Regions from separate parts of the Dactylosporangium sp. NPDC000521 genome, predicted to be linked through region 3. Evidence: riboswitches for the same ligand, from Rfam matches in the RefSeq annotation. Region 3 holds a riboswitch; each other region holds the start of a gene.

Region 1 (2,192 bases), on a different contig from region 3:
TGAGGTAGCCGAACAGCAGGCCGAGCGTGGCCCAGGTGACCGCCTGGGTGCCGAGCGACGCGAGCCGGAACCGCCACAGCAGCACCGGGGAGAACCCGTCGGGCACCTCGTTGACCGCCGGCAGCAGGGCGATCGCGACCCCCACGACGGCCGCGGCGCCGACGACCGCGAGGGTCGTCGCGTTCCACGTGCCGAAGCGCGGCTGCAGCGACCGGCTGACGACGATCGCGCCGAGCACGGCGGCGACCCCGATGACGATCATCAGGAAGTACAGGCCGGTCCGCTGCTGCAGGGTGTCCGCGTTGCCGGTCGCGGGCGGGTTGGCCGGGTACTTCAGGAACGGCACGAGCGCCACCCCGACGAACCCGGCGAGGGCGACGACAGCGGCCGTGGCGCGGGCGCTGAGCCGGCCGATGCGCCCGATCGTGACCGCGACCGCGATGGCGAACAGGCCGCCGAGCGCGACGCCGTACACGACCGACGCGGTGGCCAGGCCGAGCGTGCTCTGCACGGTCCGGCTGACCGGCCCGTGCTCATGGTCGGCGGCGTGGGCCTCCTCGAACGCGATCGCGTCGTTGATCGGGCCCTCGCCGAACAGGTAGGCGAACAGGAACGCGGCCACACCGGCGACCAGGCCGGTGATCATGCCGCGGACCAGGAGCGTCCGCGCATTCAACATGCTGGCGCCCCGGCTCAGTGGCAGGGGAAGCCGAGCAGGTGCCGGCCGTCGTGGACGAACTCGTGCACCGTCGAACCCGACACGACCGAGGTGATGCCCTGCTCGGCGCCGACGAAGTACAGCAGCACGACGGCGAGCACGACGCCGAACGTGGCCCACGGCAGGATCTGCCGCAGCGGGATCGGGGCCGGTGCGGTGGCCGGGGTGGGAAGAGCCGAGATCGATGCCATGATGCAGCCTCCTGCGGGATTTCGCGTCCCATCGAGCGTTGTCGTGACCGTGCCCGGGTCTGACTCCCACCTGCGTGGTTACAGCGGCGCGACCGTGCCGGGCTTGCACCGGCTTCCGTTCACTGTCACGTGTACGTTTCGGACGGTACGGACGGCGTACCAGCGTGTCAATCGAACGGCCGATTCGGGCACGAGAATCGCGCGCCGCGCCGCTGGTCAGCGTGGCCGGCGGCCGGCGCAAGGGTGATCAAGTTCTCGGTGGGGTGAGGGCGGCGAGATCGGTACCCACCTTGTGCAGGCCGTCGAGCCGCCGGTCGAGGGACGCGCCGGTCGGGCTGAGGAACTCGGCGTACTTCGCCCGGATGAGCCTGCCGTTCGCCGTGAACGCCCACGGGTAGTGCTTGTCCGCGGCGGCAGCGACCTGCGGACCGTGATCCGCCCAGTGCTGACCGGTGGCGCCGGTCAGCCGCGCGCCGGCCGAGTTCCTCGGCTGCACCGAGAGGCTCGGCACCTCACCCGGCAGGGCGAGCACGAGCGCCGTGTGCCGGCGGTCCTTCTCGACGAAGTCGAACACGTGGAACGCCCGGTCGCGGAACGTGCCGGTGACGACGGCGCCCGCGGCCGGCTGCAACTGCGACCAGCCGAGCCGCAGCGCCAGGACCGGGTCGGACCGCTCGAACGTGTAGCCGCGCCGCTTCGCCCACCGCTTCCGGCCGATGCGCGTCCGCAGCGACGACACGACCCCGGCGCCGGCGAACAGGCAGAACAGCGTGCCGACCCCGCCCGTGATCCAGGAGCCGGTGCCACCGGAGGTGAACGCCACGCCCCACGCGATCGCCGCGATCACGCCGGCGACGACGAAGATGAAGCATCGGGTCTGGTAGGGGGCGATCACCGCCAGCGGCTCGTCGGCGCCGAACCGGACCACCTCGACCAGCGACAGCACGAAGAACAGCAGGGCGAGCCCGCCGAGCAGCAGCGCCGCGGACCCGAGGATCCGCCACGCCCGGTCCTGCCCGGCGATCGCCTCCGGGGAGTTCTCCTTCGCGTACCGGTCGACCATCTGCTGGTAGGTGCCGCCATCGTCACGGGTGCCGCCGTAGACCAGGCACGTGTCGAGCGGCCGCATCGTCTTGCCGTCGCAGGTCGGCGTGTAGTCCGCGATGCGCTGCGCCGACTCCTGCTGCCGCTGCGCGGCGGTGCTCGTGCCGGCCGCCACCATCTGCCATCCGGCGAGCAGGAGGACGCCCGCCAGGACGATCCGGACGAGTAGCCCCATGTGC
Region 2 (2,192 bases), on a different contig from region 3:
CGTAAGGCCGACTTCTGCTTCAAGTGGATCGACTCGATCTTCGAGCTGCGCGAGCTGAAGACCCGCGACGACCGGCGGGCGTTCCTGCTCAACCTCATCTGCTTCGCCGCGTGCATCGAAGGTCTGTTCTTCTACGGCGCCTTCGCCTACGTGTACTTCCTGCGCTCCCGCGGCCTGCTGCACGGCCTCGCCTCGGGCACGAACTGGGTCTTCCGCGACGAGTCGATGCACATGGCGTTCGCGTTCGACGTCGTCGACACCGTACGCGCCGAGGAGCCCGACCTGTTCGACGCTGACCTGCAGGACCAGGTCCGGCAGATGCTCGCCGAGGCCGTCGAGTGCGAGGTGCAGTTCGCCGCCGACCTCCTGGAACAGGGCATCTCCGGCATGTCGTTGCCCGACATGCGCGAATACCTGCAGCACGTCGCCGACCGGCGGCTCGCCACTCTCGGCATCGCGCCGCTGTACGGCAGCCGCAACCCGTTCGCGTTCATGGAACTGCAGGACGTGCAGGAGCTGTCGAACTTCTTCGAACGCCGCGTCTCCGCGTACCAGGTGGGCGTGACGGGCACGGTCAGCTTCGACGACGACTTCTGACCGGCGGTCCGCTGCCGTCCTGCGCCGCGTCGCGCAGGACGGCAGCGGCACCGCACAGTTGTGACGAATCGCTGTGTCACATGGTGGGTGGCCGGGTTCCGGAACCGCCGGGCACCCGTAGGATGGTCGGCAGTGCTGGTTCGCGCCGTTCGTGAGGACGGGGCGTCGTAAGAGGGAACCCGGTGCGACACCGGGACTGCCCCGCAGCGGTGAGTGGGAACGACCGCCGTCATCGAGCACTGGACCGTGAGGTCTGGGAAGCGACGGCCAGTAGGCGACCATCCGTGGTCATGCCCGCGAGTCCGAAGACCTGCCCGCACCGCGCACACCGACCGGTGTGCGCCGCCGGCGACCCCTCGGGAGGGTCAGGGCGGAAGCGGGACGCGCCGTCCCCTGCCTCCTCCCCTCCCTTGAGGTCGTCGCGACTTCGAGGGAAGGAGCCCTGTGGTGAGCACCGCATTCGGGCAGAGCACCGTCCTCGGTTACCCGCGCATCGGCGGGAACCGGGAGCTGAAGAAGGCCGTCGAGGCGTACTGGGCGGGCCGCATCGACGCGGCGGTCCTGGACGAGACCGCGGCCGGGCTGCGGGCCGAGGTGTGGCAGACGCTGCGCAACGCCCGGCTGGACGCGATCCCGTCCAACACGTTCTCCTACTACGACCACGTCCTGGACACCGCCGTCGCCGTCGGCGCGGTCCCGGCCCGGTTCGCCCGGCTCGGCCTGTCCGAGCTGGACACGTACTTCGCGATGGCCCGCGGGGTCGAGGCCGAGCCGGCCATGGAACTGACGAAGTGGTTCGGCACGAACTACCACTACCTGGTGCCGGAGATCGACGCGGACACCGTGTTCGCGGCCAACCCGGTCAAGGCCCTCGGCGAGGTCGCGGAAGCGGGCCGTCTCGGCATCACCACCCGGCCGGTGCTGGTCGGCCCGGCGACGTTCCTGCTCCTGGCGAAGGGCGCGGACCCGTTCGCCCGGCTCGACGACCTCGTCGAGGTGTACGCGCAGATCCTCACGGTCCTGGCCGCGGCCGGCGTGACCTGGGTGCAGCTGGACGAGCCCGCGTACGTCGCGGACCGCACCCCGCAGGAGATCGACGGGCTGCGCCGCGCGTACACCCGCCTCGGTTCGCTGACCGATCGGCCGCGGCTCTTCGTCGCCACCTACTTCGGTGAACTCGGCGACGCCCTCCCGGCACTGCTGCAGACCCCGATCGAGGCGATCGGCCTGGACCTCGTCGCCGGCCCCGGCAACCTCGAACGCCTCGCCGCGTCCGGACCGCTCGGTGGGAAGACGATCGTCGCCGGGCTCGTCGACGGTCACAACATCTGGCGCACCGACCTGCGCACCGCGGCCGTCCGCGGCGCGACCGTCACCGCCCTGGCCGACCACGTCGCAGTGTCCACGTCGTGCTCGCTGCTGCACGTGCCGGTCGACCTGTCCGTCGAAACCCGGCTCGACCCGGCGCTGCACGAGCGGCTCGCCTTCGCCCGGCAGAAGGTGGACGAGGTCGTGCTGCTCGGCCGGGCGGTCCGCGACGGCACCGCCCACCTGCCCGCGCCGCTGCCGCCGGTCCCCGCCGCATGGCGCGACGC
Region 3 (2,192 bases):
CGGCACCGAGCACCTCACCGGCCCCGTCACCGGGTTCGTCCTGCACGGCGACGGCCTGCCGACCGTCTACGTGAGCGGCGACAACGCGTCGCTGGACGTCGTCGCCGCGATCGCGGAACGCTTCCCGTCCGTCGACGTGGCGATCCTGTTCGGCGGCAGGGCCCGCACCGCGCTGCTCGGCGACGCCGACCTCACGCTCGGCGCGGCCGGAATGCTGGCGGCGGCCAGGCTCCTGGACGCGAAGACCGTGGTGCCGGTCCACGTCGACGGCTGGGCGCACTTCACCGAAGGCGTCGCCGACGTCCGCGCCGCGTTCGAGGCCGCGGGCAGCGCGCACCTGCTGCGGTAGCCGCGCGCCCGCCTGGGTAACCGGCAGGGGTGCTCATCGCCCACCTCAGCGACCTCCACCTCGGCGCCCCGCCGCCCGACCGCTTCGACCGGGTCCTCGCGTACCTCGGCGACCTCCGCCGGCCGGTGGACGCCGTGCTCGTCACCGGGGACGTCGCCGACCACGGGCTCGACGCCGAATACGCGGCGTTCGGCCGGCTCCGGACGCTCGGCGTGCCCGTCCTCGCGGTGCCCGGCAACCACGACGACCCGGCCGCGTTCCGGACCGACCGCGCCGAGACCGTGGCGGGGGTGCTGTTCGCGCTGTGCGACTCGTCGGTGCCCGGGCACGCCGAGGGATGGCTCGACGACGACACCCTCCAGTGGCTCGACGACACCCTCGCGGCGTCGGCGGGCATGCCCGCGCTCGTGTGCTGTCATCATCCGCCGGTACCGGTGGGCAAGCCCGCCGCGGACCAGGTCCGCCAGCTCGGCGCCGGACGGCTCGCCGAGGTCCTCCGCCGCCACCCGGACGTGCTGGCCGTCCTGTGCGGGCACGTCCACAGCGCCGCCGTCAGCACGTTCGCGGGCGTGCCGGTCCTCGCCGCGCCGGGGGTCGAGTCGACGATGGTGCTGCCGTGGGAGCCGGAGGACCGGCCCGAGCCGCCGCCGGCGCTCGCGTTCCACCTCGTCGAGGACGGCCGGCTCACCACCCACTACCGGCTCTGCGTGCCGTAGGCTGCCTGGCGGCACGAACTTGATGCGAGGTGCCCCAGTGCCCTGGGGAGAATCGGGAAGCCGGTGTGAATCCGGCACGGGCCCGCCGCGGTGATCGGGGAGCTGCCGTCCATGCGCACCCCGCGGTGCGCGGTCACTGGCCCCAGGGCTGGGAAGGCGGACGGTGCAGGCGTTGATCCGAGAGTCCGAAGACCGGCCTCGCGGTCACCGGCCGTCCGTCCGTGACGGGCGGCCACGAGCAGCGGGAGCCTGCCCTCATGAGCACCGACCTGTACGACGTCGTGCACCGCCGCCGCGACGTGCGCGGCCAGTTCACCGGCGCGCCGATCCCCGCCGACGTCCTCGACCGCGTGCTGGGCGCCGCCCACGCCGCGCCGAGCGTCGGCCTGTCCCAGCCGTGGGACTTCGTCCTCGTCCGCGACCCCGCCCTGCGCGGCGCCTTCCACGACCACGTCCGCACCGAGCGCGACACGTTCGCGGCCACCCTCGACGCCCCGTCCGCCGCGACCTTCGCCCGGATCAAGATCGACGGTGTGCTGGAGTCGGCCCTGTCCGTGGTCGTCACGTACGACCCCGGCCGCGGCGGCCCGGCGGTCCTCGGCCGCCACGCGATCGCCGACGCCGGCCTCTACTCCGTCTGCCTCGCCATCCAGAACCTGTGGCTCGCCGCGACCGCGGAGGGCCTGGGCGTCGGCTGGGTCTCGTTCTACCGCGAACCGTTCGTCCGCGACCTGCTGGGCATCCCCGCCACCGTCCGGCCCGTCGCCTGGCTCTGCCTGGGCCCGGTGACCCACCTGGAGTCCGTCCCGGACCTGGAACGCCACGGCTGGCGCCGCCGCACCCCGCTCTCCGAGGCCCTGCACCACGACCGCTGGTGAGCCCTCGCGGTCGCGGGCTCAGCGCAGCGCGGCGAGGCGCTGGCAGGTCGGGCGGGCCTCCAGGTGCAGGCGGGCGACGCTGAGCCCGTCGCTGCCGAGCACCGCGAGCAGCGTGCCGCCGTCCACGGCGTACACGGTGAAGTAACCGCCGTCGTTGCGCATGGTCGCGTCCCGGAACGGCGCCTGCCCCAGCACCAGCGCCACCTGCCGGCCCAAGGTCGTCGCCGCCAGGGCGGCCGCGTCGTGCGG
Region 4 (2,192 bases), on a different contig from region 3:
ACCGCCGCGAGGGTCGCGACCATCGGCACCGGCACCGTCGGACAAATCCGAAGAATCGGAAATATCGGGAATGCTCGGCAAGGGAGGAGAGCTGGGAGGGGTTGCCGCGGGCGGGGCACCGCCAGCAGGGCCGCCGTCCGGAGCGTCACCGTCGGGGCCGCCGCCAGGACCGCCGCCGGAGTCAGGACCACCGCCGGAGTCAGGGTCACCGCCGGAGTCGGGGTCCCCGTCAGGACCGCCGCCGGTGTCGGGGTCGTCGTCGGGGCCGTTGAGCTCCTGGTCGAGGATCTCCTCCAGGCGCTCCTGGTCCGCGCCCGGCGGGTCCAGGGGGTCGCGGCGGCGCCGGTGCGGCAGCGCGAGCCGGGCCGCGTCCCGCAGGTCGTCCTTCGTCACGACGGTCCGGCCGTGCCAGGCGGCGACGGCGACCGCCGTGCGGGCCACGACGATGTCGGCGCGCAGGCCGTCCACGCGGTACGCGATGCAGATCCGCGCGATCCGGTCCAGCTGCGCGTCCGGCAGCGTGACCCGGGGCAGGAACTGCCTGGCGGCGGCGATCCTGCCGGCCAGGGCCGCGTCCTGCTCGACGTAGCGGGCGGCGAACCCGGCGGGGTCGTTCTCGTACTGCAGCCGCCGCCGCACCACCTCGGCCCGCGGCTCCACCGTGGCGGGCGCGGCGACGCCGACGACCAGGCCGAACCGGTCGACGAGCTGCGGCCGCGGCTCGCCCTCCTCCGGGTTCATGGTGCCGACGAGCAGGAAGCGGGCGGCGTGCTTGACGGAGACCCCGTCGCGCTCGACGTGGGCGCGGCCCATCGCGGCGGCGTCGAGGAGCAGGTCGACGAGGTGGTCGGGCAGCAGGTTGACCTCGTCGACGTAGAGGACGCCCCGGTGCGCGGCGGCGAGCAGGCCGGGCTCGTATGCCTTCACGCCCTCGCCGAGGGCCCGCTGCAGGTCGAGGGTGCCGACGACCCGGTCCTCGGTGGCGCCGACGGGCAGCTCGACCAGCGCGGCCCGGCGCCGGGCGGCGGGCGTGTCCACGGTGTGCGGACCGTCGGGGCACGACGGGTCGGGAGACGAAGGGTCGCAGGCGAAGCGGCAGCCGGCGACGACGTCGACCTCCGGCAGGAGCGCGGCGAGGCCACGCACGACGGTCGACTTGGCGGTGCCCTTCTCACCCCGGACGAGCACCCCGCCGATCGCGGGCGACACGGCGGTGAGCAGCAGGGCCAGGCGCAGGTCGGGCAGGCCGACCACGGCCGAGAACGGATACGGCGACGTCACGGGCACATCCTCCTCGAGCGGGTCCGCGCCCGCTGGGTCATGGAGCACGAGCGGCTGGAGTCTCCTGACTCCCGGATCGCCGCCATCCCCCGACCTTCCGGCTTGCGGCCGTGGCCCTTGCGCTGGAGGGTGACTCCCCGGTCACAGTGGCGGGACCGTCCCAGATTCGCACTGGGTTCCTCCCTATGACCGCTCGGGGTTCATCGTGTCCCACCGCTCCCAGTGACGTCAACGTGACCCAAATCCTTCGGGCCGGGCACGACCGGCCGAACAGATGACATGTGGAGGAGCGCCGCGCACGCCGCCCTGTGCGTCGTGCTGACCCTGGGCCTGCTCGTGGCGTCCGTACGGCCGCGCCTGCCGCCCCTGGCGCCGGAGACGAGCGTGGCGCCGCCGGGCACCCGGGCCATGTGGCTGTGGGGGCGCGAGCCGCCGGAGGCCGTCGTCGGCTGGGCGAAGGCACGCTCGGTGACGACGATCTTCGCGTACTACGACCCTCGCGCCGACGTGACGGAGCTGACCCGGCTGCGAGCGCTGTGCGACGACGCCGGGATCACCCTGGACGCGCTCGGCGGCGAGCCGGCCTGGACGACCGACCACGCGACCGCGCTCGACTGGGCCCGGGCCGCCGCGGCGTCCGGCCTGTTCCGGGGGCTGCACGTCGACGTCGAGCCGTACCTGTTGCCGACCTGGGAAGAGCGGCACGCGGCGCTCGCACCGCAGCTGCTGCGACTGCTGGACGAGCTGTCGCGGATCGGCCCGCCGGTCGAGCTCGACGTGCCCTTCTGGCTGCCGACGGTGCAGGTCGGCGGGGAGAACCTGGCCGACGCCGTGCTCGCCCGGGTCGACGGCGTCACGGTGATGAGCTACCGCAACACCGCGACCGGCGGCAACTCGATGCTCGGCGTCGC

Evidence for each region. A riboswitch is a leader RNA that binds a small molecule or an ion and turns the genes downstream of it on or off. The one in region 3 is predicted to bind cobalamin.
Region 1: linked by a shared signal. The riboswitch ahead of ACFY3L_RS04500 (CbtB domain-containing protein) and the one ahead of bluB (5,6-dimethylbenzimidazole synthase) in region 3 are both predicted to bind cobalamin.
Region 2: linked by a shared signal. The riboswitch ahead of metE (5-methyltetrahydropteroyltriglutamate--homocysteine S-methyltransferase) and the one ahead of bluB (5,6-dimethylbenzimidazole synthase) in region 3 are both predicted to bind cobalamin.
Region 4: linked by a shared signal. The riboswitch ahead of ACFY3L_RS32525 (VWA domain-containing protein) and the one ahead of bluB (5,6-dimethylbenzimidazole synthase) in region 3 are both predicted to bind cobalamin.

Annotation. Positions count from the first base shown of each region.
Region 1 is NZ_JBIAYW010000001.1:944,118-946,309, reverse strand. Features, by position in the region: gene ACFY3L_RS04505 (CbtA family protein) at 1-679, opposite strand, end outside; gene ACFY3L_RS04500 (CbtB domain-containing protein) at 694-909, opposite strand; cobalamin riboswitch at 946-1,077, opposite strand; gene ACFY3L_RS04495 (hypothetical protein) at 1,157-2,192, opposite strand, start outside.
Region 2 is NZ_JBIAYW010000007.1:330,790-332,981, forward strand. Features, by position in the region: gene ACFY3L_RS24395 (ribonucleotide-diphosphate reductase subunit beta) at 1-597, shown strand, start outside; cobalamin riboswitch at 717-930, shown strand; gene metE (5-methyltetrahydropteroyltriglutamate--homocysteine S-methyltransferase) at 1,045-2,192, shown strand, end outside.
Region 3 is NZ_JBIAYW010000016.1:67,686-69,877, forward strand. Features, by position in the region: gene ACFY3L_RS38810 (MBL fold metallo-hydrolase) at 1-349, shown strand, start outside; gene ACFY3L_RS38815 (metallophosphoesterase) at 379-1,065, shown strand; cobalamin riboswitch at 1,076-1,281, shown strand; gene bluB (5,6-dimethylbenzimidazole synthase) at 1,323-1,943, shown strand; gene ACFY3L_RS38825 (roadblock/LC7 domain-containing protein) at 1,962-2,192, opposite strand, start outside.
Region 4 is NZ_JBIAYW010000011.1:38,550-40,741, forward strand. Features, by position in the region: gene ACFY3L_RS32525 (VWA domain-containing protein) at 1-1,281, opposite strand, end outside; cobalamin riboswitch at 1,316-1,514, opposite strand; gene ACFY3L_RS32530 (hypothetical protein) at 1,561-2,192, shown strand, end outside.